Regions from separate parts of the Shewanella spartinae genome, predicted to be linked through region 2. Evidence: predicted binding sites of a transcription regulator. Region 2 holds the regulator's gene; each other region holds the start of a gene.
The links. The regulator sigma-54, encoded in region 2, starts transcription at its own class of promoters, with help from an activator protein. The targets are predictions, from matches to a motif close to GTTGGCACGNNNNTNGNNT.

Region 1: a site for sigma-54 is predicted at 2,220-2,238, ahead of flgA (flagellar basal body P-ring formation chaperone FlgA). Genes of this name have one in related genera too.
Region 3: a site for sigma-54 is predicted at 7,678-7,696, ahead of K0I31_RS06955 (flagellar hook-length control protein FliK). Genes of this name have one in related genera too.

Annotation. Positions count from the first base shown of each region.
Region 1 covers NZ_CP080418.1:1,536,785-1,546,975, forward strand. The annotation lists gene K0I31_RS06795 (LPP20 family lipoprotein) at 1-426, shown strand, start outside; gene K0I31_RS06800 (flagella synthesis protein FlgN) at 505-930, opposite strand; gene flgM (flagellar biosynthesis anti-sigma factor FlgM) at 941-1,258, opposite strand; gene flgA (flagellar basal body P-ring formation chaperone FlgA) at 1,379-2,086, opposite strand; gene K0I31_RS06815 (chemotaxis protein CheV) at 2,296-3,216, shown strand; gene K0I31_RS06820 (CheR family methyltransferase) at 3,354-4,193, shown strand; gene flgB (flagellar basal body rod protein FlgB) at 4,382-4,780, shown strand; gene flgC (flagellar basal body rod protein FlgC) at 4,783-5,202, shown strand; gene flgD (flagellar hook assembly protein FlgD) at 5,213-5,995, shown strand; gene flgE (flagellar hook protein FlgE) at 6,059-7,420, shown strand; gene flgF (flagellar basal-body rod protein FlgF) at 7,620-8,363, shown strand; gene flgG (flagellar basal-body rod protein FlgG) at 8,374-9,162, shown strand; gene flgH (flagellar basal body L-ring protein FlgH) at 9,187-9,861, shown strand; gene K0I31_RS06860 (flagellar basal body P-ring protein FlgI) at 9,873-10,191, shown strand, end outside.
Region 2 covers NZ_CP080418.1:3,957,778-3,967,968, reverse strand. The annotation lists gene K0I31_RS17160 (hypothetical protein) at 112-324, shown strand; gene K0I31_RS17155 (hypothetical protein) at 406-654, opposite strand; gene K0I31_RS17150 (sensor histidine kinase) at 774-2,036, opposite strand; gene K0I31_RS17145 (response regulator transcription factor) at 2,048-2,731, opposite strand; gene mgtE (magnesium transporter) at 2,836-4,203, opposite strand; gene K0I31_RS17135 (HPr family phosphocarrier protein) at 4,304-4,579, opposite strand; gene rapZ (RNase adapter RapZ) at 4,572-5,420, opposite strand; gene ptsN (PTS IIA-like nitrogen regulatory protein PtsN) at 5,417-5,860, opposite strand; gene hpf (ribosome hibernation promoting factor) at 5,863-6,150, opposite strand; gene K0I31_RS17115 (RNA polymerase factor sigma-54) at 6,181-7,668, opposite strand; gene lptB (LPS export ABC transporter ATP-binding protein) at 7,803-8,534, opposite strand; gene lptA (lipopolysaccharide transport periplasmic protein LptA) at 8,531-9,076, opposite strand; gene lptC (LPS export ABC transporter periplasmic protein LptC) at 9,063-9,620, opposite strand; gene kdsC (3-deoxy-manno-octulosonate-8-phosphatase KdsC) at 9,617-10,168, opposite strand; gene K0I31_RS17090 (KpsF/GutQ family sugar-phosphate isomerase) at 10,170-10,191, opposite strand, start outside.
Region 3 covers NZ_CP080418.1:1,559,627-1,569,817, forward strand. The annotation lists gene K0I31_RS06920 (sigma-54-dependent transcriptional regulator) at 1-1,286, shown strand, start outside; gene fliE (flagellar hook-basal body complex protein FliE) at 1,486-1,818, shown strand; gene fliF (flagellar basal-body MS-ring/collar protein FliF) at 1,877-3,574, shown strand; gene fliG (flagellar motor switch protein FliG) at 3,567-4,610, shown strand; gene fliH (flagellar assembly protein FliH) at 4,610-5,629, shown strand; gene fliI (flagellar protein export ATPase FliI) at 5,601-6,941, shown strand; gene fliJ (flagellar export protein FliJ) at 6,971-7,417, shown strand; gene K0I31_RS06955 (flagellar hook-length control protein FliK) at 7,807-9,504, shown strand; gene fliL (flagellar basal body-associated protein FliL) at 9,603-10,124, shown strand; gene fliM (flagellar motor switch protein FliM) at 10,167-10,191, shown strand, end outside.

The DNA.
Region 1 (10,191 bases), 2.2 Mb from region 2:
TTGCTGCTCGTCCTGAGTGGATGTGCGTCTCAAGACAGATACATTCAATGGGAAACCCAGGCGCCGGAAAGTTTTCCTAAGTTAACCGCAATCGGCTATGCGCCGCTGGCGACTCAGCCAGCGAAAGAGGCATCGCAGCGGGTGTTGATGGCGATGCAGGCGTCGAAGATCGCGGCTTACCGTGAGCTAGCAGAGCAGGTTTACGGCCAGCAGCTATCGGCGTCGAGCAGCGTGAAAGATTGGATGCTTTCCGATGACAGTATTCAGGCCTCGGTGAGCGGGGTGATCCGCGGCGCCAGAGTGGTGAAGAGCTACCCGGTCGGAGATCATTATGTGACTGAGCTGGAGCTCGACTTCCAGCAGGTGTGGGCTTTATACCAACAGCAGAATCGGCCGCAGACGGTGAAGGAAGTGACCTATTTTTAGGTGCCCGCAAATAAAAAAGCCTCTATTAAGAGGCTTTTTTAATGTCTTCAGCTTGAGCCTATAACTCTATGTTCGTGATTAGGCTTTCAGATTATTGCCGAGCGTGGAGATAGTCGAGGTCTTGCCTTTGCCGTCATAGGTGAGGCTACTGGCATTACGACTGGCCTGCAGGGCCTGGGAGAAACGATTGACGCTGGCCATGCTGTGTTCGATAAGCACGGCATTCTGCTCGTTAAGCTGTTTACACTCTGCCAATGCCTGCTTGGCATCGTCGACTAAGGAGATAAGCTGAGGCTCCTGAGTGAGCCTGCTCAGATCAGGATGCGCAGCTAATTCGGTATCACCTAGTTTGATCTCATTTAACAGCTGGGCCTTTTCATTGGCCAGACGCAATAGTTGATCTGCGTCTTGCGCGATCAGGGCATCCTTCTCTGCCGTGATGGTCTGCTTCAAGCTGTCCAGTAATTTGTGTTGATTGGCGATGATATCGGTTATCTGCGTCATAACGTATTAGTTAAAGATCCTGAAGTTCCTTTTCAAACTGCGCTATGTTGCTGGCGAGTTTGTCGGCATCTATCTTATAGCGTCCCTCGGCGATGGCCGCCTTGATCTGTTCGACTTTCTTGATATCGATTTCAGGAATGTCATTTAGTTTGGCCTGGGCACTTTGCAGCTGCTGCGCCTGAGAGGTGATAGAGACAGAATCGCTCTTCACCGTCTGCGCTGGTGCGCTGGTGGCCGCTGCGCCACCTTTGTGCTGCGAGGCTTTCGAGCTGGCGCTGCCAACCCGACTGTTAGTGTTTGTATTTACGTGCTTAATATCTATAGGCATTGTGGGGTCCAACTTACATAAATGAGATCAACATACTTGTCTATCGGCACTCATGGTCAAAGCTTTAGAATAAAGTTTCAAAAAACAGTATAAATTTTTGCGCGTCAAAGGTCATCAGGATCACATCCTGACTTCCACCTCGCCAATGCCTGTCACATGTGCATCAACTGTCTTGTTGGAGCGGCTATTGCGCACCTGTATCTTATCGCCAAGGTTACCATCTTTTAACGCTTCACCGTTGGTTTTTATCACAAAATTATTGGCCCTTGCATAGATGGCCACGATATCGCCCTTGCAGACGAAGCAGAGGTTGCTGGCAAACAGCGGCTGATTGGCGGGAATTCTGCGCTTTACCCGGGTGCCGGTCACGGCGGCAAGTTCATCAAATTGCTGACCTCTGAGCTGGCTCTGCTCCACATAGTCGAGGCGAATCTGATCCGATTCGATGAGATCGCCGGGCCCCAAGGTCTGATTGGCCACCACCACAGGAAAGAGCACCTCGACGCGAACCGAAATGTAGATCTGCCAGGGGTAATCGAGATCTGGACTGGCGCAGCTGATCTTGACCGTGTTGTTTTTACTGATGGCGCGATCGCTGGCGATTTCCACCTTGGGCTCGCCTAAACAGGCGGGAGGATTTAGGCGGGTGTCCAGGCTTTGGGGGGTAATAATGACCTTGGCATCTTGGGGGAAGACCATTTTTTCCTGTACTGCCTCTGTAGCTAATCGCGCTATGGTCGATACAGAGGGAACGCTGGCGGTCTCTGCCGCCTTTAAGGGCAGAGAGATGAGTAGCAAAAACAGAAAATATGCAAAATTTACTTTCATAATGAATTGACTAGCTTGATTAGCCAGATTACACCTATACTTCGTTTTAAGAGCCAAGGCTTTGCCATTTTTTGTGAGAAATGAGTGTCATAAATTTGACAAAGTAAAGGTCTGGTTGTCATATAACTAGATAAAGCAATTAGTATGCCTATACTCATATTTACCATGGGAACGGCTTCGCATTCACCCGACAACAGGGCAAAGGCATTATGTCGAGTATTCTTGAATCAGTTAACAAACGCACCCAACTTGTAGGACAAAACCGCTTAGAGCTATTGCTGTTTAAGTTAAACGGGCGGCAAAGGTTTGGCATTAACGTATTTAAGGTGAAAGAGGTGCTGCAGTGCCCGCCACTGACAGGCCTGCCTAAGCTCAATCCCTATGTGAGGGGCGTGGCCCATATTCGCGGCCAGACCATTTCGGTGATCGATCTCAGCGCGGCCACCGGCGGCAGACCGATAGAAGATACCGAAGGTTGCTTCATCATCATCTCCGAGTACAACCGCAGTGTGCAGGGGTTCCTGGTTAAGTCGGTCGAGCGTATCATCAACATGAACTGGGAGGCGATCATGCCGCCGCCGCAAGGCGCGGGACGATACTCCTACCTGACCGCCGTGACCGAGATTGAGGGTGAGCTGGTGGAGATCCTCGATGTCGAGAAGATCCTCGATGAGATCTCGCCGGTGAAGACTCAGATCAGCCAAGAAGTCGACGAGCAGTTGACCATAGACAGAGAGCGTCACTATCACATCATGGTGATCGACGATTCGGCCGTGGCGCGTAAGCAGATCATTCGTGCCCTGGAATCTTTGAGCCTGCAGATAGATACCGCCAAAGATGGCCGCGAGGCCTTAGATAAGCTGGTGAGCGTCGCCGCCGAGATGGATAACGTGGCCCATGAGATCCCGCTGATCATTTCCGATATCGAGATGCCTGAGATGGATGGTTATACCCTGACGGCAGAGATCCGCGACAATCCTAAATTGAAAGATATTAAGGTAGTGTTGCATACCTCGCTCAGTGGCGTATTTAACCAGGCCATGGTGGAGAAGGTGGGCGCTAATGACTTTATCGCGAAATTTAATCCTGATGAATTAGCGGCGGCGGTGAATAAGCATCTTAGTTTGTAATTTGTACTAAGTTGGGCCTGAGCCTAAATTTGGTAAGTTTAGGCTTGTATCAGTGAGTTAGCTAATGTATAACGCTGACCTCTGTAACGCTTGCTATAGTGTATGTTGTAGCCTGTTTTCTTTTTTGATATTGGGATATCAAGGTGCCGAATAAATCACTTGCCGAAGCCGAGTACAACCAATTTAAATTATTTCTGGAACAACACAGCGGTATTGTGTTGGGCGACAATAAGCAATATTTGGTTCGTAGTCGACTCGCGCCTCTGATGGGGAAATATAACCTTCCCTCATTATCTGAAGTGGTTAAACATTCGATGAAGCCCACCGAGCGGCAACTTCGTGCCGAGGTGATCGACGCCATGACCACCAACGAAACCTTGTGGTTTCGCGATCGCTATCCCTTCGAGTTGTTAGGCAATAACCTGTTACCCGAATATGCCCGCCTAGGACGGCCGCTGAAGATCTGGTCGGCCGCCTGTTCGTCGGGGCAGGAACCCTATTCGCTAGCCATGACCATCTTGGAATATCAGCAGCGCAAGCCTGGCGCCTTGCCCGGCAGTGCGACGATTCTGGCAACGGATCTCTCCCCCTCAATGTTAGAGCGCTGTAAGGCGGCCGAATATGACAACCTCGCCTTGGGGCGAGGTCTGTCCGAGGAGCGTAAACGTCAGTTTTTTGAACCCACGGGGACTGGCTCCATGGTGGTGAAGGCCAACGTCAAGCGTTTGGTGAATTTCAGGGCGCACAATCTGCTCGAGAGTTACACCTTGCTCGGCAAGTTTGACATCATCTTTTGCCGCAACGTGCTGATCTATTTTGCCCCAGAGGCAAAGGCCAAGATATTGCGGCAATTTGCTGCCGCCCTCAATCCCAAGGGGATACTGTTTCTGGGGGCCTCGGAGTCGATTGCCGGCCTGACCGACGAGTTTGATATGGTGAGGTGTAACCCTGGAATCTATTACCAGAAGCGGACCTAAGGTCGCAAACCTAGCCCTTCAAGGGGCTAACCCTCTGAGTTCGCAATCAAGTTTCAAATGCCAGCAATCGCTGGCATTTTTTATGCTTGCCATTTCTATATCTGCTTTGCCTGAGCAAGTTACCTAGAACTGATTTTATTGGCACAAGTATTGCTTTGTTTACGGTATTCGTGTGTGGAGGCAATTTTATGGCGATTAGTTTCGATAAGGCATTGGGGATACATCAGTATACCTTGGGGATACGTTCGGCGCGTGCCGAGGTGATCTCGTCAAATATCGCCAATGCCGATACGCCCCATTACAAGGCGAAAGACCTGGATTTTGATAAGGCGCTGCAGGCGGCGCGCACGGCCCAAAGCGGGCTTGCGATGAGCCGTAGCAACGAGAAGCACTTCGATTTGGCGGCGCTTTCCCAGCAACACATTAGCTATCGGGTGCCCAATCAGCCCGATACAGGTGATGGCAATACTGTGGATATTCAGCAGGAGCAGTCAGAGTTTATGCAGAATGCGCTCGAGTATCAGATGTCGTTAGGTTTTCTTGACGGTAAGTTTTCCGGCCTGAAAAAAGCCCTTAAAGGAACGTAATCATGAGCCTTTTTAATATCTTCAATGTGGCAGGCTCTGGCATGTCGGCCCAGTCGGTCAGGCTAAATACCACTGCCAGTAACATCGCTAATGCCGATTCAGTCTCCAGCAGTGTGGATAAGACCTATCGCGCCCGTCACCCGGTTTTCGAGGCCGAGCTAGCCAAGGCCAGTCATCAGCAGAATACCAGTCAGGCGGTCAAGGTGGCCGGTATTGTCGAGAGCGATAAGCCGTTACAGAAAGAGTATTCACCCGATCATCCGTTAGCGGATGCCGATGGGTTTATTTATAAGCCAAATGTCAATGTGATGGAGGAGATGGCCAACATGATCTCGGCCTCTCGTTCCTACCAGATGAACGTACAGGTTGCCGACGCGGCAAAATCTATGCTTCAGCAAACCTTGCGCATTGGCAATTCCTAGGGGGTAAGTCGTGAGCCTAGTTAATCCGTTAAATACTCAGGTTGCGCAAACCAGTTCGACCCAGAGCGCCAAGTCGGTGACGCCTCAGGCGTCGAGCAGTCAGGCAACCACACAGACTACGGGAAATCCGTTTCTCGACAGCATGCGTCTGCAAGAGGAGTCCTCGATCCCTGAGGCCAAGAGTCAGGAGCTGACCCAGGAGGATTTCTTCTCTCTGCTCAGTCAGCAGCTGTCGATGCAGGATCCTTTTAAGCCGGTGGACAACGATCAGATGATCGCCCAGATGGCGTCTTTCTCCACCGTAGATGGCATCACCAAGCTTAACGAGGAGATAGTTAACCTCAACACCGTGATGACCTCGAGCCAGGCGCTGCAGGCGTCAGGTCTGGTGGGGCAGAAGGTGTTGATCCCATCGGATACCGGTCATATTTCGGCTGAAGATCCCGTGCTTAAAGGGGTGATCAGTACCCCAGAGCCTATCGAGTCGATAACCGTGCGTATCGAAGACGAGAAGGGGCAGCTGGTGAAGACCTTCACCGTCGATGGTAGCGATGGCGGCAATATAGATGTCTCCTGGGATGGACTGGATAAGGATGGGGAACCCGTTGCCAGTGGTAACTATTCCATTAAGGCATCGGGCAAGGTAGATGGTAAGAGTGAAGATTTAGCCGTATCGACCTACGCTCACGTGACGAGTGTTTCGCTGGGAACGGCAAGTACCGGCGCAATTCTCAACTTGAGAGGCATAGGCGGTATCAAACTCGGTGATGTTCTGGCCGTGTCTGAAACCTAGACAAAGCAGAGCGTTAGGGCAGTTAGGTCCAGAACAGATAACAAATTTTTAGTGAGGTGATTTATGTCATTTAACATTGCATTGAGTGGTATCGCGGCGGCGCAAAAAGATCTCAATACCACGGCGAATAACATCGCTAACGTTAACACCACAGGCTTTAAAGAGTCGCGCGCCGAGTTCGCCGACGTGTATGCCAGCTCTATCTTTGCCAACAGCAAGACTACTGTCGGTGGCGGTGTTACCACGGCTCAGGTGGCACAGCAGTTCCAACAGGGCAGTCTGCAATTTACCAGCAACGCGCTGGATATGGCGATCAATGGCGGCGGTTTCTTTGTGACCTCATCGGAAGTGGGTTCACAGGATCTCTCCTACACCCGCGCCGGTGCCTTCAAGGTCGATGCCGACAGTTACCTGGTGAACTCTGCAGGTAACTACCTGCAGACCTTCCCGGTGGACAAAGATGGCAACTCGACCTCTGTGAGTCTGACAACTACTCAACCGGTGAAGATCCCTGACACTGCCGGTAGCCCACAGAAGACAGACAATATCGGTATTCAGATGAACCTCAACGCGGGTGAGGGCACGCTGGATCCAGCGAACTTTAATCCGAATGACCCCGATACCTACAACAACTCGACTTCGGTCACCATGTACGACTCACTGGGTGAGCCACATATTCTGACCACCTATTTCGTGCGTCCACCCGAGGCGGCTTACACAGGCACCAGTAACTGGGTGGCCTTCTATGCGGTTGACGGCAAGCAGGTGGATTTGGCGGGCGCCGCGGGCACCTATGGTCGTGATACTACGGGTGACGGTGTGGCTGACTCGACCGGCACAGCGGTTAACGCCAGCGGCTGGAAGGGCTCTGTGCTCTCGTTTAACGATACTGGTGCCTATACCGGCAGCGATCCTGCGGTGATCACCACAGAGACGCTCGGTGTCGGCGGCGCTAATGTGTTAGGCCCAGGTACAGATGGTAGCCAGACACTCACCCTTAACTTCAACAGCCCGACGCAATATGCCTCGCCATTCGAGGTAACCGAGCTGAGCCAGGACGGTACCACAGTGGGTCGTCTGACTAACGTGGAAGTGGGCGCCGATGGCTTGATTAACGCCAGCTACAGTAACGGCTCTACCGTGCCTCTGGCGCGTGTCGCCCTGGCGCGCTTCTCCAACGAGCAGGGCCTGACTCAGGTGGGTAACACCTCCTGGAAGGAGAGCCTGGACTCGGGTCCGGCACTGGCGGGTGAGGCCAACAGCGGCACCTTCGGTAGCATTCGCTCATCGGCGCTGGAGCAGTCAAACGTCGACCTGACCACTGAGCTGGTAGATCTTATCTCGGCCCAGCGTAACTTCCAGGCGAACTCGCGTACCTTAGAAGTGAACAACACCCTGCAGCAGACGGTACTGCAGATCCGTTAAGCTACCGCTTATTAGGACGAGTGAAATGTGTTGCCTTGGCGGCAACACATTTCCGCTTCTCTTGCCGCTTCTCCTTTCCTTCCTTAGCTTCATTTCTATCTGCTTGATTTCACCTGCTTAACCAAATCTATTGCTTGGCATGATGTTTGCTTTGTTCTGTTATTAGACAGTTTTAGTTGAAACATTGACGGAGCAGCAAGTGGATAAATTACTCTATGTCGCCATGAGTGGCGCCAAGCAGAATATGAATTCGCTGGCAGTGCGTGCCAACAACCTTGCCAATGCCAATACCGACGGCTTTAAGTCGGATCTGGAACAGGCCAGATCTATGCAGGCCTTTGGCGAAGGGTTGCCGACACGGGTGTTTTCGATGACAGAGAACCCGTCGGCTAACTTTGCCGCCGGTCCGATTAAGACCACGGGACGGGATCTCGATATCGCGGTGAAAGGTGACGGTTGGATTGCCGTGCAGGCCGTCGATGGCGGTGAGGCCTACACTCGCTCTGGCAGCCTGAGTTTCGATACTTCAGGCCTGCTGCGTAACGACAGAGGCAACCCTGTGATGGGTGATGCCGGTCCTATCGTGTTACCCCTTCCTATCGAAAAGGTCGAGATTGCCCAGGATGGCACCATCTCGGTAAGACCGCTCGGCTCAACCGCTGAGGTGATCGAGGAGGTCGGCCGTATCAAGTTGGTTAACCCTGGTAATCAAAACCTGATGCGTGGCGAAGATGGTCTGTTCCGTCAAATGTCTGGCGTTAACGCCCCGGCCGATCCCAATGTTGCCGTGGAAAGTGGCGCCATCGAAGGCAGCAATGTCAACGCCGTCGACGAGATGGTCTCTTTAATCGATCTGCAGCGCCAGTTTGAGATGCAGGTCAAGATGATGAAAACCGCCGAAGAGATGGATCAAGCCTCTTCGTCATTAATGCGCATTAGTTAGGAGATAGATTATGCATCCGGCGTTATGGATTAGTAAGACTGGCTTAGATGCCCAGCAAACAGATATCTCGGTGATCTCCAACAATGTGGCGAACGCGAGCACAGTTGGGTACAAGAAGAGCCGGGCTGTTTTCGAAGACCTGCTCTATCAAACCGTCAATCAGGCGGGTGGCATCAGCGCCTCCAACACCAAGTTACCCAACGGCCTGAACATAGGTGCGGGTACCAAGGTGGTGGCGACCCAGAAGATGTTCACCCAGGGCAATATGCTCACCACAGACAACTCACTGGATCTGATGATCGAAGGCCCGGGTTTCTTCGAGGTGCAGCTGCCAGACGGCACAACCGCCTATACCCGAAATGGTCAATTTACCTTGGACGATACCGGGCAGATAGTGACGCCAGGCTCTGGCTATGTGCTGCAACCGGCGATCACCATCCCGGATGATGCGACTAGCATTACCGTGTCTGCCGAAGGGGAGGTCTCGGTGAAGACCCCTGGCGCGGCGGAAAACCAGGTGGTGGGTCAGCTGAGCATGTCAGATTTCATCAATCCGAGCGGCCTGGATCCTATGGGGCAGAACCTCTATCTGGAAACCGGTGCCAGCGGCACGCCGATTCAGGGCACAGCCTCTCTGGATGGCATGGGCGCCATTCGTCAGGGCGCGCTGGAAACTTCTAACGTTAACGTGACCGAGGAGCTGGTGAACCTGATCGAGAGTCAACGTATCTACGAGATGAACTCTAAGGTGATCTCGGCCGTCGACCAGATGCTCTCTTACGTCAATCAGAATTTGTAGAGGTTTGATATGACTAAGTTTGATATGGCTAAGTCATCTGTCTTAGTGGTCGCGCTGGCGTTGGTGGGCTGTGCCTCAACCAACCAGAAGCCGATCGCCGATGACCCTTACTATGCACCAGTGTATCCCGAGGCGCCGCCGACTAAGATCGCCGCCACGGGCTCTATGTATCAGGATAGCCAGGCCTCTAGTCTCTATTCGGACATCAAAGCGCTTAAGGTCGGCGATATCATTACCGTGATCCTGCAAGAGTCGACCAAGGCGAAGAAGAGCGCCAACAACGAATTGAAGAAGGGTTCAGATCTGACGCTGGATCCTATCTATGCCGGAGGCGGCAACGTCACTATTAGCGGCTCACCCATAGATCTGCGCTACAAAGACAGCATGAACACCAAGCGTGAGTCGGATGCCGATCAGAGCAACAGCCTGTCGGGCAGCATTTCGGCCAATGTGATGCAGGTGCTGAATAACGGTAACCTGGTGATCCGCGGCGAGAAGTGGATCACCATCAATAACGGCGATGAGTTTGTCAGGTTGACCGGCATAGTACGCTCGCAGGATATCCGTCCCGACAACACCATAGACTCTCAGCGTGTGGCCAATGCCCGTATTCAATATAGCGGCACGGGCACCTTTGCCGATGCGCAGAAAGTGGGTTGGTTAAGCCAGTTCTTTATGAGCGACTGGTGGCCCTTCTAAGGAGCGATGCCATGAAGATGAAATTAATAATGGCCTGTGCCCTGATGGTGTTTTCCGCAGCCAGCTCGGCCCAGCGCATCAAAGATATCGCCAATGTACAAGGGGTACGTAGCAACCAGCTGATCGGCTATGGTCTGGTGGTTGGCCTGCCGGGCACCGGCGAGAAGACACGTTATACCGAGCAGACCTTCAAGACCATGCTGAAAAACTTCGGCATCAATCTGCCGGATAACTTTCGCCCCAAGATCAAGAACGTCGCCGTGGTGGCGGTGAGTGCCGACATGCCTGCCTTCATCAAGCCCGGTCAGACGCTTGATGTCACCGTCTCTA
Region 2 (10,191 bases):
CAAATACCTCTCGAGGGGGCTAATTGGCTTAAGTTTTGTTTAATTTTTCATCGCTACCCTGAGGTCGAAGGTGACTCCTGGTCACCCAGAGACTAAGTGTAAGGGTTGTGTATGATAGGTTTTGGCAGCGCCAGCAGTTCTGCAGGAGCAGATGTCGCAGTAAATATCATCACCTACCTGGGAGCCGGATGCTTGTTGGTGGTGGTCATAGGGTTTGCAATTGCCCTGTTTCAGGAGTGGCAGATGGTGCGCCGCTTCGATGCCGAGAAGCAGAGGCAAAAATTCTTCGATAGCCTCTCCAATATCACGCCGCGTTCTCGTTAGCGGCTTACTATCCTAGCGTCGTTTCGCCGCGCTATTGATTCGCCGGTGGCCGAGCTTAACAATTTTGTTGAGCTAGAAAGCCTAGTTGAGTGATAACCTGGCCTGTTCGGCGACCAGTGTCATGATTTCCCTATTCAGGCTGAGCTGCTGGCTCTGGCCTATCTCTTCCCGACCTAGCGCATTTAGACGCGCATCTATCGCGCCCCGCTGTGGATGACCGCCCAGAGGGTGCGGGTAAGGCGCTTCTTCATGGCTTGGTTCCCCGTCAAATTGAGGTTGCCAAAAGGCGTCAGTGTCATTGGTGTGCCATTGTGTCTTGAGTGAATACAAGGGAAAGCCTCCTAGTGCGTGACCGCGCTAGGATAAGCGAAACTTATGCCAATTAGATGACAGGCGGAAAACTGGGTCTTGAGTGAGTGATTACTCGGCTCAGCACCTATCTTGCACCATCAGGAGGCATGGGTTGATGCAGGAAAGTGCAATCTGGCGATGCACCCCTTGTCGCAATTGCTGAGGCTAAAACGCCATTGATAACGCTGACACAGGGCCTCGACTATCTCCAGCCCTAAGCCATGGCCCTGAGGGCGAGTGTCGCTGCTGCTCATGCCGCGGCCCTGATCTTTCACTGAGATCCCCTCGTCGTCGATGCTAATGGCGATACAGCCGCTGTCGCTGGCGTTGATGGCGTTATTGAGCAAGTTGATCAGTAACATGCGCAGCACCGCCTCGCTGGGGGCAATCTGCGGCGTGGCATCTAGGGTGAGGCTCAGTTGGATCTGTTTCTGGCTCGCCAGCGGCTCGACCTCGGCAAGGATCTGCTTTAGCTCTTTCTCTTGTAGCGGCCTGAGGTCGGGTGAACTCAGTCCCTTCTCCTGTTTCACCAGGCTTAGCAGCGCGTCTATGATGTGCTGCATATTGCTGGCGGCCTTGGCGATACGGGCCCGTTGTCGCTGCATAAACTCAGGTTTGCCCTCCTGCTCCAGCAGACGGCTGGCGCCTTGAATAATGGTCAATGGAGTTCTCAGCTCATGGCTGGCGTAGCGGGAGAAGGCCTGTTCCCGGCGGATCAGCTGGGCGATCTGCTGCTGATAATGGTTGAGGCTGGCGGTGAGGGCATGAAACTCCTGGGTGGCATCTTTGGAGACTCTAAAGCTCTGGTCGCCCTCCGAATCCTCGAGCTGCTCGCTGATGGCGCGAATGGGCGCGATCAGCCTGCGGGTGAGCAGTGTGATGGCAAAGCCGAACAGGGCAAACAGCATCAGGGTGACGGCCAGGATCACCAGGCTGATGTTATTCCACTCGTTGCGGCTCAGCTCTACCTGCTCGGCATTCATCACCAGAATCAGGGGATGTGTCGCCTCGCCCTCGCCATATTGGCCGCGAAAGATGAAGATATCTTCCTTGAAGGTGTCGTGCAGCTCATCGAGAAAACCGACGGGCAGATCGATAATGCCCTGATATTCATCGGGTAAGCTGGCGGCATCGTTATAGGCCACGATAGTGGTGCTCAACACCAGCGGCGACTCGGCGCCCTGTTCGAATGCCGCCATAGCGCTAGGCGCTATCTGCTCCAGACTGCGGCGGTTGAGCTCATCTTCGACCCAGTAGAGGATAAATATACTGAGCAGGTAGAGGATGGCGGCCACCAAGAGGGCGATCCCCCCGAAGTAGAAACTTAGCTTGCGAGTCAGACTCTTGGCGGTTTTTTGCACCTGTTGGGCCTCTATTGGTTCACGTCTAACCGGAAGCCTATCTTAGGCACGGTGAGTATGATGGGGGTGTCGAAGGGTTTATCCACCTGATTTCTCAGTTGGTACATGTGACTGCGCAAGATGTCGCTGTTGGGCGGTTCTTCCCCCCACAGGTGCTGCACTATCTCCTCACGTTTTACCACGTTAGGCGCGCGGGAGATCAGCAGGTGGAGGATCTGATAGCAGCTTGGGGTCAGCTGTAGCTTCTTGCCATCACGATAGGCGGTGTGCTCGGCGATGTTGAGGGTGAGCGGCCCGCACTGCTGACAGCCCTGGGCGACGCGCCCGAGCTGACGCTTAATCAACGCCAGCAGGCGTACATGTAGCTCATCGAGATCGAAGGGTTTGGTCAGATAGTCGTCGGCGCCACTATGAAAGCCTTGCAGCAGATCTTGTTTGTCGTCCAGCGCCGTCAGCATCAATATGGGCACGCTGGAGCCCTGCTGACGTAGGGCCTTGGCCACGGCGTAGCCGTCCATCTTGGGCAGCATGAGATCCAGCACTATGGCGTCGAAGTGCCCTTCGGTGGCGAGGCGCAGGCCGAGCTCGCCATTGCTGGCATAATCCACCTGAGCTCCTTGGGATTCGAGATAGTCCCCCAGGACACCGGCGACATCGGCATTATCTTCTATGATGAGTATTTGAGTATTTTGCATGACAGTTCTCTGGCCGGATGACTCTACCTATCCTAGCGTGAAAAAGATGTCGATAACATTGAAATTCAAGCGCATCCGATTGAGCTTTGAGATGCGCCTAGGTGTCAATGCAGCAGGAACAGGGTCGCCAGGCCGAGGAAGGCGAACAGGCCGATCACATCAGTGACCGTGGTCAGCACCATGCCACCGGCCAGCGCGGGATCGACATTGAATTTCTTCAGCAGCAGTGGGATACAGGCGCCGGCCAGACCGGCCACCGTCATGTTGATCAGCATGGCGCCGCCGATCAGTCCGCCCAGGGCAATGTCGCCCTTCCACAGCCAGACGGCGGCAAATACCAGCATGGACCAGAGCAGGCCGTTGAGAAAGCCGATGGCCAGTTCCTTACCGATCAGCCAGCGGGAGTTACTCTGGCCTATCTGCCCCAGGGCGATACCGCGGATCACCAGCGCCAGGGTCTGGTTGCCGGCGACGCCACCCATGCTGGGGACTATGGTCATCAAGATGGCGATGGTGGCAAACTGCTCCAGGGTGTTCTCGAACATGTTGCTGACCGAGGCGGCCAGCAGGGCGGCAAACAGGTTGATGGTCAGCCAGAGGGAGCGCCTCAGGGTACTCTTGACCACTGGGCCGAAGGTATCTGTGTCGTCGTCCATCCCCGCCATCCCCATCATGGAGTGTTCGGCGTCCTCACGGATCACGTCGACGATATCATCGATGGTGATACGCCCCAGCAGACGGTTGGTCTCCTCTTCGACCACGGGGGCCGAGACCCAGTCGTGACGCTCGAATAGCTGGGCGACTTCGCCGTCGTCCATACCCACGGGGATCCCTTCGAGATCGTCGTTCATGATCTCCCGCACCGAGGCGTTGGGGTCGCAGGTCAGCAGATCGGTAATGCGCACACCGCCCAGCAGGCTGTCGCGTTTATCCACCACATAGAGGGTGTCGGTGGCATCGGGCAGCTCGCCGCGGATCCTCAGGTAACGCAAGATCACATCTATGGTGACATCGGGGCGCACGGTTACCGTGTCCGTGTTCATGATACTGCCGGCGGTGTCTTCCGGGTAGGAAAGGGCTTGCTCTACCCTGGCCCTGTCTTGCGCCGTCATCGACTGCAACACCTGATTGAAGACGCTGTCGGGTAGGCTACGCAGTATGTAGGCCAGATCGTCCGTGTCCATGCCTTCGGCCGCTTTGGCGACGCGCTCTGGGCTCATCTGAGTGATCAGGGTATCTTTGAGCTCTTCGCCCAGCTCGTCGAGGATCTCCCCCGTGTGCTGCTGATCGATTAGCTGCCAGAGCACCTGACGGGTGCGCGGTGGTGAAGATTCCAGGATAAAGGCGATATCAGAGGCGGCCATGTCGTGCAGCATGCTGCGCACATGGACAAACATGCCGCTGCCTAAGGCTTGAGTGAGCTGATTAAGGCGTTGATCTGTGGTTTCACTATCTAACAATTCGATCGGCATAGCTCCTCCTTTGGCAGTTGATTGAACGGCTTGGGTGGTAGGCTTGTAAGTCTATGATAAGTATAGGACGAAATTAAGCGGGCACCGCAAAGCGAGCCGATTATACGGCCTCATCGAATTTGGCGTCAATAAGGGCGCTGATAGCATCCAGGGCCGCCTGGGCATCTTTGCCTTCGCTGGTGATGGTGATGGTTTTACCCATGCCGGTTTCGAGCATCAGGAGGCCGAGTACACTGGCGGCAGAGGCCTGTTTATCGCCCTGGATCAGGGTGACCTCGGCGTCGAACTTGGCGGCGAGCACCGCCAGCTTGGTCGCCGCTCTGGCGTGCAGGCCCAACTTGTTGCAGATGGTCAGCTCGCGAGCCAACTTAGTCATGCTTTAGCTCTCGGTGGCGCGCCTGAACCTTATGCTTGCCCTTGTTGAACAGCTTGGCGAGCTGGTCGGTCACATAAACAGATCTGTGTTGGCCGCCGGTGCAGCCGATGGCGATGGTGAGGTAGCTGCGGTTATTGCGCTCCAGGTGTGGCAACCAGGTTTCCAGCAGGTTTTCGATCTGCCAGATGAACTTGTTGACCAGTGGCTGCTGACTCAGAAACTGCTGCACTGGCTCATCCAGGCCGGTCAGAGGCCTTAGCTCAGGTTCCCAATGGGGATTGGGCAGGAAGCGCACGTCGAACATGAAGTCGGCTTCGGTCGGCATGCCATATTTAAAGCCGAAGGACTCGAAGTTGATCACTAGCTCCTTGTCGACCGTGCCCAGCAGGATCTCGCGCACCTTGTCGCTCAACTCATAGATGTTGAGGTTAGAGGTGTCGATATAGTGATCCACGAGTTTGGCTATGGGGTCGAGCAACTTGCCCTCGAGCTGAATTGCCTCCTTGAGGGAGACCTTAGAGCGTGACAGCGGGTGTAGTCTGCGGGTCTCGCTATAGCGCTTGAGCAGCACATTGTCGCTTGAGTTCAGGAAGAAACTTAAGATTTCGGTATCTTTGGGGAGCTTGGCCAGCTGTTTTTCCAGCTGGATCTCTTCGCTGGGCATGTTGCGTACATCGACGCTGATGGCCACGAGATCGCTGCGTCCCTTGAGCTGCTCCAGCAGGGATTCCATCATCTGCAAGGGCAGATTGTCGACACAGTAGTAGCCTAGATCTTCTAGGACCCTGAGTGCGACGGATTTTCCCGATCCTGAGCGTCCGGATACCAAAACCAATTTCATTGGGTGATCACCTGATAGAGTTCGGATTCATCTTGGGTCTTTCTTAGCTGCTTCATGATCGCCTTATCATTGAGCTTCTCGGCCATAGCGGCCAGGGTGCTAAGATGTTGCTCGCATTGATCTGCGGGCACCAATAACGCAAAAAGGATATCGACGGGCTGATTGTCAATGGCATCGAATGCGATTGGTTCAGCACATTTCACCAGTACGGCCACGGGTTGATCTATGTTAGTCAGCCGTCCGTGAGGAATCGCGATACCATTGCCTATACCTGTGCTGCCCATTTTCTCTCGAGCCAGAAGGCTTTCAAATATTTCTTGAGAGGAGAGGGTGGGGTACTGGACAGCGGCTAAGTCGCTGATAAGCTCCAGTACCTTTTTCTTACTGCCCGGAGTGGCGCAGGTGGTGCACTCCGGCCGCAGGATGGTACTCAGTTCCATCGTTAATGTTTAGTAAGCTTCTCTTTGTGTTTAATGACCTGACGATCGAGTTTGTCAATCAGGGAGTCTATCGCGGCATACATGTCCGCATGTTCGGATGTTGCGAACACTTCTCCGCCACGGAGATGTAACTTTGCCTCAACCTTCTGTTGCAACTTTTCGACATTTAATACAACGTGCACATTATTGATCTGATCGAAATGACGTTCAAGCTTTGTGAATTTCTCTTCGATGTAGCTTCGTAGAGATTGGGTGATCTCGATATGGTGCCCAGTCAGGTTTATTTGCATAAAGATAGTCCTCCAGTTTCCAGGTTTGTTTTATAAGCTCTTGCGCTGATTCGAGGGCGGTATAAGCATTGCCTCGCGATACTTGGCAATGGTGCGTCTAGCCACCTTAATCCCCTGTTCGGCCAAGAGTTGAGCCATCTTGCTGTCGCTCAATGGCTTTTTCTGGTTTTCCGCAGCAACCAGCTTCTTGATGAAGGCACGTATTGCTGTAGAAGAGCACTCTCCGCCATCGTCGGTACCGACGTGACTGGAGAAGAAGTATTTAAGCTCGAAGATCCCTCTCGGGGTATGCATATATTTTTGCGTGGTCACACGCGAGATGGTGGATTCATGCATCTCCACCGCCTCGGCGATGTCGTTCAGTACCATGGGCTTCATTGCCTCTTCGCCAAATTCGAAGAAGCCTTGCTGGAAGTCGACGATACAGTTGGTCACCTTGAGCAGGGTCTCGTTGCGACTCTCCAGGCTCTTGAGGAACCATTTGGCTTCCTGCAGGTGGCCGCGAATAAACTGGCCATCCGCCTGACTCTTAGTGCTGCGGGCCATGGCGGCATACTGCTGATTGACGTTGATCTTGGGCATGCTGTCTGGGTTAAGCTCGACCACCCAGCGTCCCTTCTTCTTGGTGACGGTCACATCCGGGATCACGTACTCGTCGCGGCTGGCGGTGATGGCGAGGCCGGGACGGGGATTCAGGGTCTGTATCAGGGCGATGGCATCCCTCAGCTCATCTTCCTTGAGCTTGGTCTTGCGCATCAGCAGACGGAAGTCGCGTCCGGCGATGAGATCCAGGTGCTCCTTGATCAGCATACGGGCGTTAGCGATGTGTGGGGTATCGTCGCTGTATTGGGCCAGCTGAATGGTCAGACATTCGCTGAGATCACGGGCGGCCACACCAATAGGGTCGAAGTGTTGTACCCGTTTGAGCACCGCCTCTACCTCGTCGAGTTCGATCTCAGGGTCGCCCATGGCCTCGAGAATATCTTCACAGGTCTGGGTGAGGTAACCGCGTTCGTCGATGGCGTCGATGATGGCGGTGGCGATGGCCAGATCGTTATCGGAAAAAGGGGTCAGGTTCTTCTGCCATTCCAGGTGTTCGTAAAGACCTTCGCTGGTCTCGCCCTGAAAAGGCATGTCGTCGTCGCGCATGGCGCCCGAGCTTGAGTTTGGCGAGGCAGTGTAGACCTCATCCCAGGTGGTATCCACCGGCAGCTCGTCTGGCATTGAGTCTTGAGTCAGGGCGTCTGAGGTCTCGACCCCTGAGTTATCCTGGCTCGAATCCAGCTCTATCTTGTCGTCGTACTTGTTGTCGAAGCTGTCGCCGACGCTATCGTCTTGCAGCTCGATGCTGGCGCTCTCCTGCTCTTCATCCAACTCCAGTAGCGGGTTGGATTCTAATGCTTGCTGGATCTCCTGCTGCAACTCTAATGACGACAACTGCAACAGACGTATGGCCTGTTGTAGCTGGGGCGTCATGGTGAGATGCTGACCCATTTTGAGCTGAAGTGACGCTTTCATCGTACTGCTATTCCCTTGTTTCTAATTATAAAATGAGAAAGCTCTGGCTATATGTGCCGGACAAATATATCGGATAGTGCCTAAGGCCACAATTAACGCGTGGTTTTTCCTCTGTGGCCCCATTATAAGATTAACTATAGCTTGAATTGTTCACCTAAGTACACTGCTCGTACTTGCTGGTTGTCTAAGATTTCGGCGGGTGTGCCCTCGGCGATTAGATTACCATGGCTGACGATATAGGCTTTCTCACAGACGTCTAATGTTTCGCGCACGTTATGGTCGGTGATCAACACCCCCAGGCCGCGATTCTTGAGCTGCTCGATGATCTTCTTGATGTCGATAACCGAGATGGGATCGACCCCGGCGAACGGCTCGTCGAGAAGAATAAACTTAGGGTTGGCGGCAAGCGCCCTGGCGATCTCCACCCGGCGACGTTCACCGCCCGAGAGCGCCATGCCGTGGCTGTCACGGATATGGGTGATGTGAAACTCTTCCAGCAGGTGTTCCAGCTCCTCTTCGCGGCCATCGTTATTAAGATCGCTGCGGGTCTGGAGCACGGCCATGATGTTGTCCCGCACCGAGAGCTTACGGAAGATACTGGCTTCCTGGGGCAGGTAGCCTATGCCTTTGCGGGCGCGCAGGTGCATGGGGTCTAGCGTCAGGTCGTCATCGTCGATGAAGATGCGGCCCTTGTCGCTCTGTACCAGGCCGACGACCATGTAAAAGGTGGTGGTCTTGCCGGCGCCGTTTGGCCCCAGCAGGCCGACGATCTGCCCGGTCTTTACCGTGAGGCTCACGTCTTGGACAACGGCACGACTCTTATAGCTCTTGGCGAGGTTCTCCGCCTTCAAGATCAGGTCTGTCATTGTTTTTCCTGTTCTGGTTTCTTCTCGGGCTTCTGCTCTGGCTGGATCTGTTCCTGATAGTTCTCAGGCTGAATGATGGTGATCACTCTGTCTTTGCCTGTGCTCTCGGCGATCAGCTGTTGCTGCTCTATGTTGTAGCGGATCTGTGAGCCCGTGACCTGGCTGCCTTCCTGTTCCAGGGTGGCGTCGCCGATCAGTGTCAGGGTGCGGCTGGAAAGCTCGTAACGTATCTCCTTGGCGCTGGCCGAGGCTGGACGGCCATCTTCCATCACCTGAGAGTAGGTGGCCGGATTACCGGTGGCGATCAGTATTTTGCCGCTGTTCTTCTCTTTGCTGAAGGCGCGTAGTTCACTGGCCAATATCTTGATTGAGCCTTGGGTGACCTCGACCGGACCGTGGAAGATGATCTGGTTGTTCTTAATGTCGGCTTCCTGGCTGGCGGCAGAGATCTTAACCTCTTGCAGCAGGTCGTTCACCTTGGCATAGGCGCCAACACTGACCAGGGGCAGCAGGCCCGCAAGAATAAGGCTATTTAGTTTCATATGTTCCTTCTACCTGACTCGTCAGTTTGATATTTTGGGCGTTGAGATCGGCATATAAGCCTTCCCCCGTGATGAGGAAATCACGCCCTGTGATCCGAATGCTTCTGTCGGATGTCATAATCATAGTATTGAGATCCAGCTCCAGATAGGTGGTCTCTATGGTCTGAATCGGTTCCTCTGGGCTAATGGCATCAATGATAACATTATTTTCCAGGGTGACCCGTCCGCTATTTTTGTCCAATGTGCCCTTGGTGGATCTCAGGCGCCACTGGGCATCGCCGTTGTCGGGGTAGACCAGATAGATGGGCTGGGTAAAGTAGGTCTGGTTGCGTTCGGCGTAGTGTTCCATGTGACTGGCCGATACCCGGCTGTTGATACCACCCTCATCATTGTATTGCACGCTCTTGAGATCCCGGACTATGTAGTCGGGACGATCGACATTATCCAGGGCCAGCTCTTCGCTGCCCTTTTTCGACTGAACCTGCCAATAGAGGATCAGTGCGGTGCCGAAGAAGGCGATGATCGCCAGCGTGACTCTGTTCATATGCTCATTCCGTGGGCCGAGGCAAACTTATCCTGGCTGAGCAGGATGAGATCCGTTAGTTCACGCAACGCGCCGTGGCCGCCCTTGATATGGGTAACCATGTCGGCGTGTTGGCGCACATAGGGATGACCGTCGGCCACGCAGACAGACAGGCCCACCTGCTCCATCACGGGCAGATCCACCATGTCATCGCCGATATAGGCAACTTCCTCAGGCGCCACCTTATAGAGGTTAAGCAGCTCCTGATAAGGCTCGAGTTTGTTGTCGACGCCCTGGTAGATGTGGGTGATACCCAGGGCCGTCATGCGATCTTCCACTATCTGCGACTTACGCCCCGTGATGATGGCCACCGGGATGTCGCTGGTCAGCAGCGAGCGCACGCCATAGCCGTCGCGGGTATGGAAGGTCTTGAGTTCGTCGCCCGAGTTGCTCATATAGACCAGACCGTCGGAGAAGACGCCGTCGACGTCGCAGATTAACAGTTTGATCTGTTTGGCTTTCTGCCAGACTGCGTCGGTTATCGGGCCATAGAAACCTTGATGTGCCATGTTAGATCACCCCCGCCTTGACC
Region 3 (10,191 bases), 2.2 Mb from region 2:
TCGATACCTTGTTGCTGGCGCAGTATGAATGTGTCGATGTGGAATCGGCCGAGGCGGCCATCGTCGCGCTCAAGGGCCAGGAATTCGACATGGTGATCAGCGACGTGCAGATGGAGGGGATAGGCGGTCTCGGGCTGGTGAACTATCTTCAGCAGCATAATGCCCAGGTGCCTATCTTATTGATGACGGCCTTTGCGACCATAGACAGTGCGGTAAGCGCCATTAAGCTCGGCGCGGTGGACTATCTGGCGAAACCCTTCGCCCCAGAGGTGTTGCTCAACCAGGTGTCTCGTTATCTCAAACCTAAGCTTATCGAAGATCAACCTGTGGTCGCCGACGAGCGCAGCCTGGCGCTCTTGGCGCTGGCACAGAAGGTGGCCCAATCCGATGCCTCTGTGATGATCATGGGGCCGAGTGGCTCGGGTAAAGAGGTGCTTGCCCGCTATATTCATCAACACAGCCAGCGTGCCAACGAGCCATTTGTGGCAATCAACTGCGCGGCAATTCCTGAAAACATGCTCGAAGCCACACTGTTTGGTTACGAGAAGGGGGCCTTTACCGGCGCGTATCAGGCCTGTCCCGGTAAGTTTGAACAGGCTCAGGGCGGCACCTTGCTGCTCGATGAGATCTCCGAGATGGATTTGGGGTTGCAAGCCAAGCTGCTCAGGGTGTTGCAGGAACGGGAAGTCGAGCGACTCGGCGGCCGTAAGACGATCAAACTCGATGTGCGCGTGCTGGCGACCTCTAACCGAGATCTTAAGGCGATGGCGACTAAAGGCGATTTTAGGGATGATCTCTATTACCGTATCAATGTGTTTCCACTCACCTGGCCGGCGCTGCATCAACGCCCGGCGGATATCTTGCCGCTGGCGAGACACCTGGTGTTGCGTCATGCCAAGGCTGCCGGTTTAGCCGTGGCGCCAAGCCTGGACGATCAGGCAAGCAGGCGTCTATTGGGCCACAGGTGGCCGGGTAACGTGCGAGAGCTGGATAACGTGGTTCAGCGCGCCCTGATCTTACAGACAGGCGACACCATCTGCGCCAAGGATATCGTTATCGATACTCAAGATGTGGTGCTGGAGCCCAGCTTTGAGAGTGAAAAGGTAGCCGAGCCTGAGGGGCTGGGGGATGAGCTCAAGGCACAGGAACATGTGATCATCTTAGAGACCCTTAATCAGTGTAATGGCAGTCGCAAGCAGGTGGCCGAAAAGCTGGGTATCAGCGCCCGGACCCTGAGATATAAGATGGCGCGTATGCGCGACATGGGTATTCAGATCCCTGCCTGATAGGCGTAGCCGTTTTGGTCTATCTGCGTTAGTGAAGGAAACAAACCGCCGCTTTAGCGTCTCTACCGCCCATTTGAACATTTCGAAGCCGACACCCAATATACTGGTTTTGTCGGCTTTTTCTATTTTTGGCAAACATATTGCATTGGTCTGAATAAGAATAGATTTCGTCAATTTCACGACGATAGCGGAGGCCAAGATGCAGATAGGTGCCAATTCATTACTGCAAGAGATGCAGACACTCACAGGCGAAATTAAGCCTAATGGGATCACACCTAATATCACCCAGCAGGTGGCGAACACCAGTGGTAGCGACTTTGGTAGCCTCTTGTCTGAAGCGGTGGGCAATGTCAACGCGCTGCAGGCCACCTCATCCTCGCTGCAGACACGTCTGGATATGGGCGACACCCGGGTGACCCTGTCAGATACCGTGATCGCCAGAGAGAAGGCCAGCGTGGCATTCGAGGCCACCGTTCAGGTGCGCAACAAGCTGGTGGAAGCCTACAAAGAGATCATGAGTATGCCTGTCTAGGCATGGACTCCCTAAAGACTAAGAAAGATAACGGCAGGTATTTATCGTGAGCACAGATATGGTAGTCGGAACTGGCGCTGGCACAACACAGGATATGTTGGCAGGCGGCGTACAAGAAGAACATAAGCCGAGCGGCGGTATGTTTGGCGGTGTCGACATGCTCAGACAGATCACCATGATCCTGGCGCTGGCAATCTGTCTGGCGCTGGCCGTCTTCGTCATGTTGTGGGCCCAGGAGCCCGAATACCGTCCTCTGGGTAAGATGGATACCCAGGAGATGGTGCAGGTCTTGGATGTGCTGGACAAGAATAAGGTCAACTATCAGATCGATGTCGATGTGCTCAAGGTGCCCGAAGATCAGTACCAAGACGTCAAGATGATGCTGAGCCGCGCCGGTATCGATAACTCGCCGAGTCGTGACGATTACCTATCAAAAGACAGCGGCTTTGGCGTGAGCCAGCGCATGGAGGCCGCCAGACTGAAAAACAGTCAGGAGCAAAACCTGGCGCGCACCATCGAAGAGTTAAAGAGCGTCAGCCGTGCCAAGGTGATCCTGGCCATTCCTAAAGAGAACGTGTTTGCCCGTAATCGCTCCAAGCCTAGTGCGACCGTGGTGGTCAATACCCGCCGTGGCGGTCTGGGCCAGGAGGAGGTCGATTCCATCGTAGATATCGTTGCCTCGGCGGTGCACGGTCTCGAGCCGACTCGCGTTACTGTCACCGACGCTAACGGCCGCTTGCTAAACTCAGGCAGCCAAACCGCAGGTTCGGCCAGAGCCAGACGCGAGCTCGAGCTGGTGCAGCAGAAAGAAGCCGAATACCGCAGCAAAATTGAATCGATTCTGATGCCGATTCTGGGACCAGAGAACTTTACCGCCCAGGTCGATGTGAACATGGACTTCACCTCGGTCGAGCAGACCGCCAAGCGTTATAACCCGGATCTGCCCGCGGTGCGCAGCGAAATGACGGTTGAGAATAACTCTACCGGTGCGAGCACTGGTGGCATCGCCGGCGCGCTGAGCAACCAGCCACCGATGGAAGCCAATATTCCTCAGCAGGCTACCGGGACCAGCGCTCAGGAGCAGACCCTGCCGGGTTCCAGCCATAAGGAGGCGACCCGTAACTATGAGCTAGACACTACCATCAGCCATACCCGCCAGCAGGTGGGGGTGGTCAGACGGGTTAGCGTGTCGGTGGCGGTCGATTTCAAGACGGGACCTGCCGGTGAAGACGGTCAGGTGACCCGCGTTGCTCGCACCGAGCAGGAGCTGAGTAACATTCGCCGCCTGCTAGAAGGGGCCGTAGGCTTCAACACCCAGCGCGGCGACATGATAGAGGTGGTCACCGTTCCCTTCATGGATCAACTGGTAGAAGAGGCGCCGGCACAGGCCATTTACGAGGAGCCTTGGTTCTGGCGAGCCATCAAGCTGGTGATGGGCGGTCTAATCATCCTGGTGCTTATTCTGTTCGTGGTGCGCCCTATGCTCAAGCGCCTTATCTACCCAGATGGTCAGAAGATGCCGGATGCGCCATCTTTGGGTGACGAGTTAGCGGAGATTGAGGATCAGTATGCCGCCGATACGCTTGGCATGCTCAATCGTCCCGATGCGGAATACAGCTATGCCGACGATGGGTCAATTTTGATACCGGATCTGCATAAAGACGATGATATGATAAAGGCCATACGTGCATTGGTGGCCAACGAGCCTGAGTTGTCTACGCAAGTCGTCAAGGGATGGTTACAAGAAAATGAGTAAAGACAAAGAGATCGACACAGCTAACGGTGAGTTCAATACCAAAGATCTGACCGGTATCGAGAAGACAGCCATCCTGCTACTCAGCCTTAGCGAAGCCGACGCCGCCTCAATCTTGAAACACCTCGAGCCTAAGCAGGTGCAAAAGGTGGGTATGGCCATGGCGGCCATGAAAGATTTCGGCCAAAACAAGGTGATCGGCGTACATAAGCTGTTTCTGGAGGAGGTACAGAAATACTCCTCCATCGGCTTTAACAGCGAAGAGTTCGTGCGTAATGCCCTTACCGCAGCCTTGGGTGAAGATAAGGCGGGTAACCTTATCGAGCAGATCATCATGGGTGGTGGTGCCAAGGGCCTGGAGTCACTCAAGTGGATGGACGCCCGTCAGGTGGCCACCATTATTCAGAACGAACACCCGCAGATCCAGACGATTGTGCTCTCCTATCTCGAGCCGGATCAGGCCGCCGAAATTTTTGCCCAGGCACCTGAAAATACCCGTCTCGATTTGATGATGCGTATCGCCAACCTCGAAGAGGTGCAACCGGCGGCGCTGCAAGAGCTAAACGACATCATGGAGAAACAGTTTGCCGGTCAGGGCGGCGCGCAGGCGGCGAAGATGGGCGGCCTGAAGGCGGCGGCCAACATCATGAACTACCTGGATACTGGCGTCGAAAGCCAGCTGATGGAGACGCTGCGCGAGACCGACGAAGAGATGGCGCAGCAGATCCAAGATCTGATGTTTGTCTTCGAAAACCTGGCAGATGTCGACGACATGGGGATTCAGACCTTGCTGCGTGAAGTGCAGCAGGATGTGTTGATGAAGGCCCTCAAGGGGGCAGACGATCAACTCAAAGAGAAGATCCTCGGCAACATGTCCAAGCGTGCCGCCGAGCTGCTTAAAGACGATCTCGAGGCCATGGGCCCAATACGGATCAGCGAAGTGGAAGTGGCTCAGAAGGAGATCCTCTCTATTGCCCGTCGCTTAAGTGATGCAGGTGAGATTATACTTGGTGGTAGCGGCGGAGAAGAGTTCCTCTAATGACCATGTCTGGCGACAAGAAGCCCCAAGAGGGCCAAGGCGTACACACCACACAAGCCGATTTTAGCCATTGGCAGCTGCCCGATGTAACCCCTGTGGTGAATGAGCCCAAGGAGAACATGTTCGGCCGCATAGCCCCGCAAAAGGCGGCCAAGGCGGTCGATGAGCCGGTGATGCCTCCCACCCTGGAAGAGATCGAGTCGATCCGCGCCGAGGCCGAGGCCGAAGGCTTCGCTCAGGGCCAAGAAGCCGGTATGGCCAAGGGCTTGGAAGAGGGTCGACTGAAAGGCCTAGAGCAGGGCCACGAAGAGGGCCACCGTCAAGGCCAGGCTCAGGGTATGGAGGCCGGCCTCGCCGAGGCAAAACAGACGATCGCGAAATTTGAAGCCCTGATGCAGCAGCTATCAATGCCGCTCTCTCTGCTCGACACCGAAATAGAACAAGCGCTGGTTCAACTCAGCATGACCCTGGCCAAGGCGGTTATCGGCCACGAGCTTAAGACACATCCTGAACATATTCTCGCCGCCCTGCGCCAAGGGGTCGACGCCTTACCGCTCAAGGAGCAGGGGGCGCATCTGCGTCTACATCCAGAGGATCTTGCTATCGTCGAGCGACTCTATGAAAGCGCGCAGCTAACCCGAAATCATTGGGAGTTAGAGGCAGACCCAACCTTGAGCCGCGGCGAATGCATAGTGAGCAACAGCCGTAGCCGGGTGGATATGGGCCTGGATCATCGCATCAAGGCGGTGTTCGATAAGCTTATCGCCAGTGAGCAGCGCCTCGAGCAGCAAAGGCTACAGCAGCTAGCTGCCATGGAGAAGGTTCCCGATCATCAAAACCAAAACCAAGATCTAGACGGCGACGCAGCGCAAGCGGGCCTCGAAACAGATAGCCAGACAAGCGATCCGCAACAAACGCAAGCTGTTGACGCATCGCAAGTCGCGCCGAGCGAACAGATTGCACCAGAAGCACCGCAAGAGACGAGCCCAGATGAAGACACGTCAAAACCGGCTTCTTGATAAGTTAAGGCAGCATACCCAGGCGGTCGCCCCGTTTATGCCGGAGGCCTCGGGCCAGCTGGTGCGCGTGGTGGGCCTCACCCTGGAAGCCACCGGCTGCAAGGCGCCTGTGGGCAGCCTGTGTAGCATAGCCACCATGGCGGGAGATCTGATCGCCGAGGTGATAGGCTTCGATGACAAGCTGCTCTATCTGATGCCCATCGAGGAGCTAAGCGGCGTTATGCCAGGTGCCAAGGTGACGCCGCTGGGTGAGCAGACAGGGCTGAATGTCGGCATGGGCCTGCTTGGCCGCGTGCTCGACGGCAATGGTGCGCCGATTGACGGCTTGGGGCAGCTGCATACCGATCAGAAAGCTACCCGTCATGCCACCATGCTAAACCCCTTGGCGCGTCGCGCCATTAGCGAACCTTTGGATGTCGGGGTTCGTGCCATCAACGCCATGTTGACCGTAGGTAAGGGCCAACGTATGGGCTTGTTCGCTGGTTCGGGGGTGGGTAAGAGTGTGCTGCTGGGCATGATGACCCGGGGCACCACGGCCGATGTGATCGTGGTTGGTCTGGTCGGTGAGCGTGGCCGCGAGGTGAAAGAGTTTATCGAAGAGATCTTGGGCGCCGAGGGACGTGCCCGCAGCGTGGTGGTGGCGGCGCCCGCCGATACCTCGCCGCTGATGCGTCTTCGAGCCTGTGAGACCTCGACCCGTATAGCCGAGTATTTTCGCGATCTGGGTTACAACGTGCTACTCCTGATGGACAGCCTGACCCGCTACGCCCAGGCTCAGCGTGAGATCGCTCTGGCCGTCGGTGAGCCACCGGCCACCAAGGGCTATCCGCCCTCTGTGTTTGCCAAGCTGCCTAAGTTAGTGGAGCGAGCCGGTAACGGCGGTGCCGGCCAGGGCTCAATTACCGCCTTCTATACCGTGCTGACCGAGGGCGATGACTTGCAGGATCCGATCGCCGATGCGGCGCGGGCCATTCTCGACGGTCATATCGTGTTATCGCGGGCGTTAGCCGATTCGGGTCATTACCCGGCCATCGACGTCGAGGCCTCTATCAGCCGTGTGGCGCCTATGGTGATCAGTGACGCTCATCTGGAGGCGACGCGCCGGGTGAAGCAGATGTATTCCCTGTACCAACAGAATCGCGACCTCATCTCTATCGGTGCCTATACTCAGGGGAGCGACCCGCGTATCGATAACGCCATACGCCTGCAGCCAGCCATGAACGCCTTCCTGCGCCAGACCATGAAGGAAGCCATCAGCTTCGATTCCAGCGCCTTGATGCTGGGTCAATTGAGCGCCCAGTGTCAGGTCTAGCCTGAATTTTATCGGAGAGCGTAACGGCCATGGCAAAGCATGATCCCTTAGAGACAGTTCTTAAATTAGCCCTCGACGCCGAGGAGGCCGCGGCGACTCAGCTAAGAGGCGTGCAGTTGACGCTGAATAAATGTCGCCAGCAGCTCGATGCCCTGCAGCAGTATCGTCTCGATTACATGAAGCAGATGGAGGCGCAGCAGGGGCAAGTGATTGCCGCCAGCAGTTATCATCAGTTTCATCAGTTTATACGTCAGATTGACGAGGCGATCGAGAAGCAGGTCTTCGCCGTGTCGGAGACGGATAAGCAGCGTCAGAAGGCCCAGCAATATTGGCAGGGTAAGCAGCAAAAGCGCAAGGCGGTCGAGCTGTTACTCGCACATAAAGCCGAAGAAAAACAAAAGTTTGAGGCCAAACAGGAACAGAAGATGATCGACGAGTTTGCCTCTCAGCAGTTTTTCCGCCAGTCTGCCCGATAGCCTTAAGCTATATATGTGTGTAGAGGCTGGCGCCTCTTTATTGTCCTCAAAACAATTCTACCGTCTCGCCACTTTTTTCAAGGCAAATTGTAATACCAATCACGGTAAGTAAGTGATCAGAAGTAGCGTAGGAAAAACGTTCGAGAATAATGCATGATTTTTCGATAAGTAGTTATTTTACAATTAAAAATAATAACGCCGTTTTCGGGCATTTTAACAAGCTAGCGTGATCAGTTATTTACTAGGATTGGTATGATTAACTTGGCATTTTTATTGCTTGATATTGAGTAGTAAGGGCCAATGAGTCCAAAGCTTAGCGAATAATTGACGCTCGGGTGGCACGTGACATTGTCGTGCCCAAGATGAGTGTTGGAGGAAGCATGCCACAGATGACCCAAATACTCCTATCTAATGTCGAGTCCGGCAAAGAGAAGGGCGGGGTGTTGCCCAGCGCATCAGATGCGAAGTCGACCACAGAGTCAAAGTCAGAAAACAAAGGGTTTTCAGAGGCTTTGGCTAAGGCGAGTGGCCAGGGTGAGGTGAGCTCACAGGCAAAAACGCGCCCACAGTCCCAGGTCGAAAACACGGCTCAACGAGATAACACTGCTAAGACCGATGCTAAGCAGGAGAAGGCGCCCACGCAGGACAAAGACAGTGACGATGTCTCCAACGTGCTGGCGCAGATCCATCTGGCGAACAAGCTGGGGGATGAGGCGGAGATTGCCGCCGACGGCGTCATTTTGCCGCCGGGTGATGCTGATGGTGAGTCATCTGCCGACAATGAGCTGTTTCCTACCTTGGTAAAAGGGGCTAAGGACAAGGTCGATACCGAAAAAGCGGCCTTAGAGGGTATAGATGAGCTGCTTAAACCAGGCGCCGGAGATGATCATATCTTACCCGTCATCAATCCAAATGGCCTGGGGAGTGAGGCGATATTGGCTCAGCTTCCCGAAGATGCTTTAAGTGAGGTGATGGCGCAAACCGGTCTGTCCAAGGATGAGCTGACGGCCTTACCGCCGCAGATGCTCGAAGGGCTTATACATGGCATAGCGGGTAAGAATAAGTCTGGAAATGGTGAGCTTGGTCAAGCTGAGGCGCTAGAGAGTGATGCTGCTAAGCTGGCGGCACTTATTAATGACGCCAAGCAATATCTCTCGGCCATGGCGAGTCAGTCACAGATCAACCTTGCTGCAACTCAAACTGAGCCTTCACAAGGCGTAGGCGGGACCAGTCAGGCGGGACTAAATCAGGTTGGGCTAAATCAGAATGAGATTAGTCAAACAGGCCTAACCTCGGCCAATAACGCGAGCGGCGTGGAAAGTGCCGTTAATGAGAAAGGCGTGAAAGCCATATTGGGTGAAGCCAAGGTTGGTGAGTCTAAGTTTGGTGAAGCTAAGCAAGCTGACGCCAAGCTTGCCGCCGAGCAGGCACAAAATGGTGCTCTGAAGATGACCTCGGGCGCAGAGGGCCGCGATGGCAAAGCCGCGCAGGAGCTGCTGAAGGGCGCTAACCTTGCCGTGACCATGTCGCCAAAGGCCGGTGAAATGCCAGATGCCGCGGCAGATACTAAGCTAAACGCCTTATCTCTACAGGGCTTGCAAGGTGCAAGAAATGAGGCCCTCCCGCAATATCAAGTCTCTATCAAGCCTCAGGGCGAACCTGTGACACAGATGCAGGAGATGATCCATAAGTTCTCGCCCGTGATGCGTCAGCAGCTGGTGGCCATGGTGAGCCAAGGCGTGCAGCAGGCGGAGATTCGCCTAGATCCGCCCGAGCTTGGCCACATGATGGTTCGGGTTCAGGTGCAGGGCGATCAGACCCAGGTGCAGTTTCATGTGACCCAGACCCAGACGCGGGATCTGGTTGAGCAGGCGCTCCCACGTCTGCGGGAGCTACTGGCCGAGCAGGGGATGCAGCTGACCGACAGTAACGTCTCTCAAGGCGGTAAAGAGCAGGGCGGCAATGGCGAGCAAGGCGAGGGAGTGGGCCATGGTCTGTCTGAGATGGATGAAATTTCGGCAGAAGAGAGCCTGTTAGTGTCGAATAACGCAACAAGTTATCGTTCGGGTATAGATTATTACGCGTAAGCAGGTAACCTATAGGTTGGTATGATTGCCCAATCGTTTGATATGCGCTAAAAATCATGACGATGCTGAGTGTGAGCCGAGTGTGATAGGGATAAGAGATGGCGGAAGAAGAATCGTTAGAACTTGAAGAGAATGTAGAGCCTAAGAGCAAGAAGAAGCTCATTATCTTTGCGGCCATTGGTGCACTCTTGGTGGTCTTGCTGGGCGTGGGTGCCTGGTTGTTGCTGTCGGGCGATGAGCCGAGTGATGAGACCATGGCCGAAGGGGAGCAAACCGAGCAGAGCGAGCCGGCCAACAGCCGTGAAGCCTTTTATGTGGGGATGCCGAGACCCTTCCTGTTTAACCTGCCTGGGCAGAATCGCTCCCGTCTGGTGGAGATCAAGGTGCAGCTCATGGTGCGTGGCTCTGACGATGACGTCTTGATCAAGAAGCATATTCCGCTTATCGAGGATGCCCTGCTGACCACCTTTAGTAGTGCCGATGTGCAGAAGCTCAGCTCCCTTGCCGGTAAGGATGAGCTGCGCCAGTTGGCCCTGCTGAATGTACAGAATACCCTGCAACCTGTGACCGGACGTAAAGTGGTTGAAAAGGTGCTGTTTACCGGCTTCGTGATGCAGTAATGCCGGTGATTTATAAGCTAACAAGTATGATAGGACGATATTGTGAGTGATCTATTAAGCCAAGACG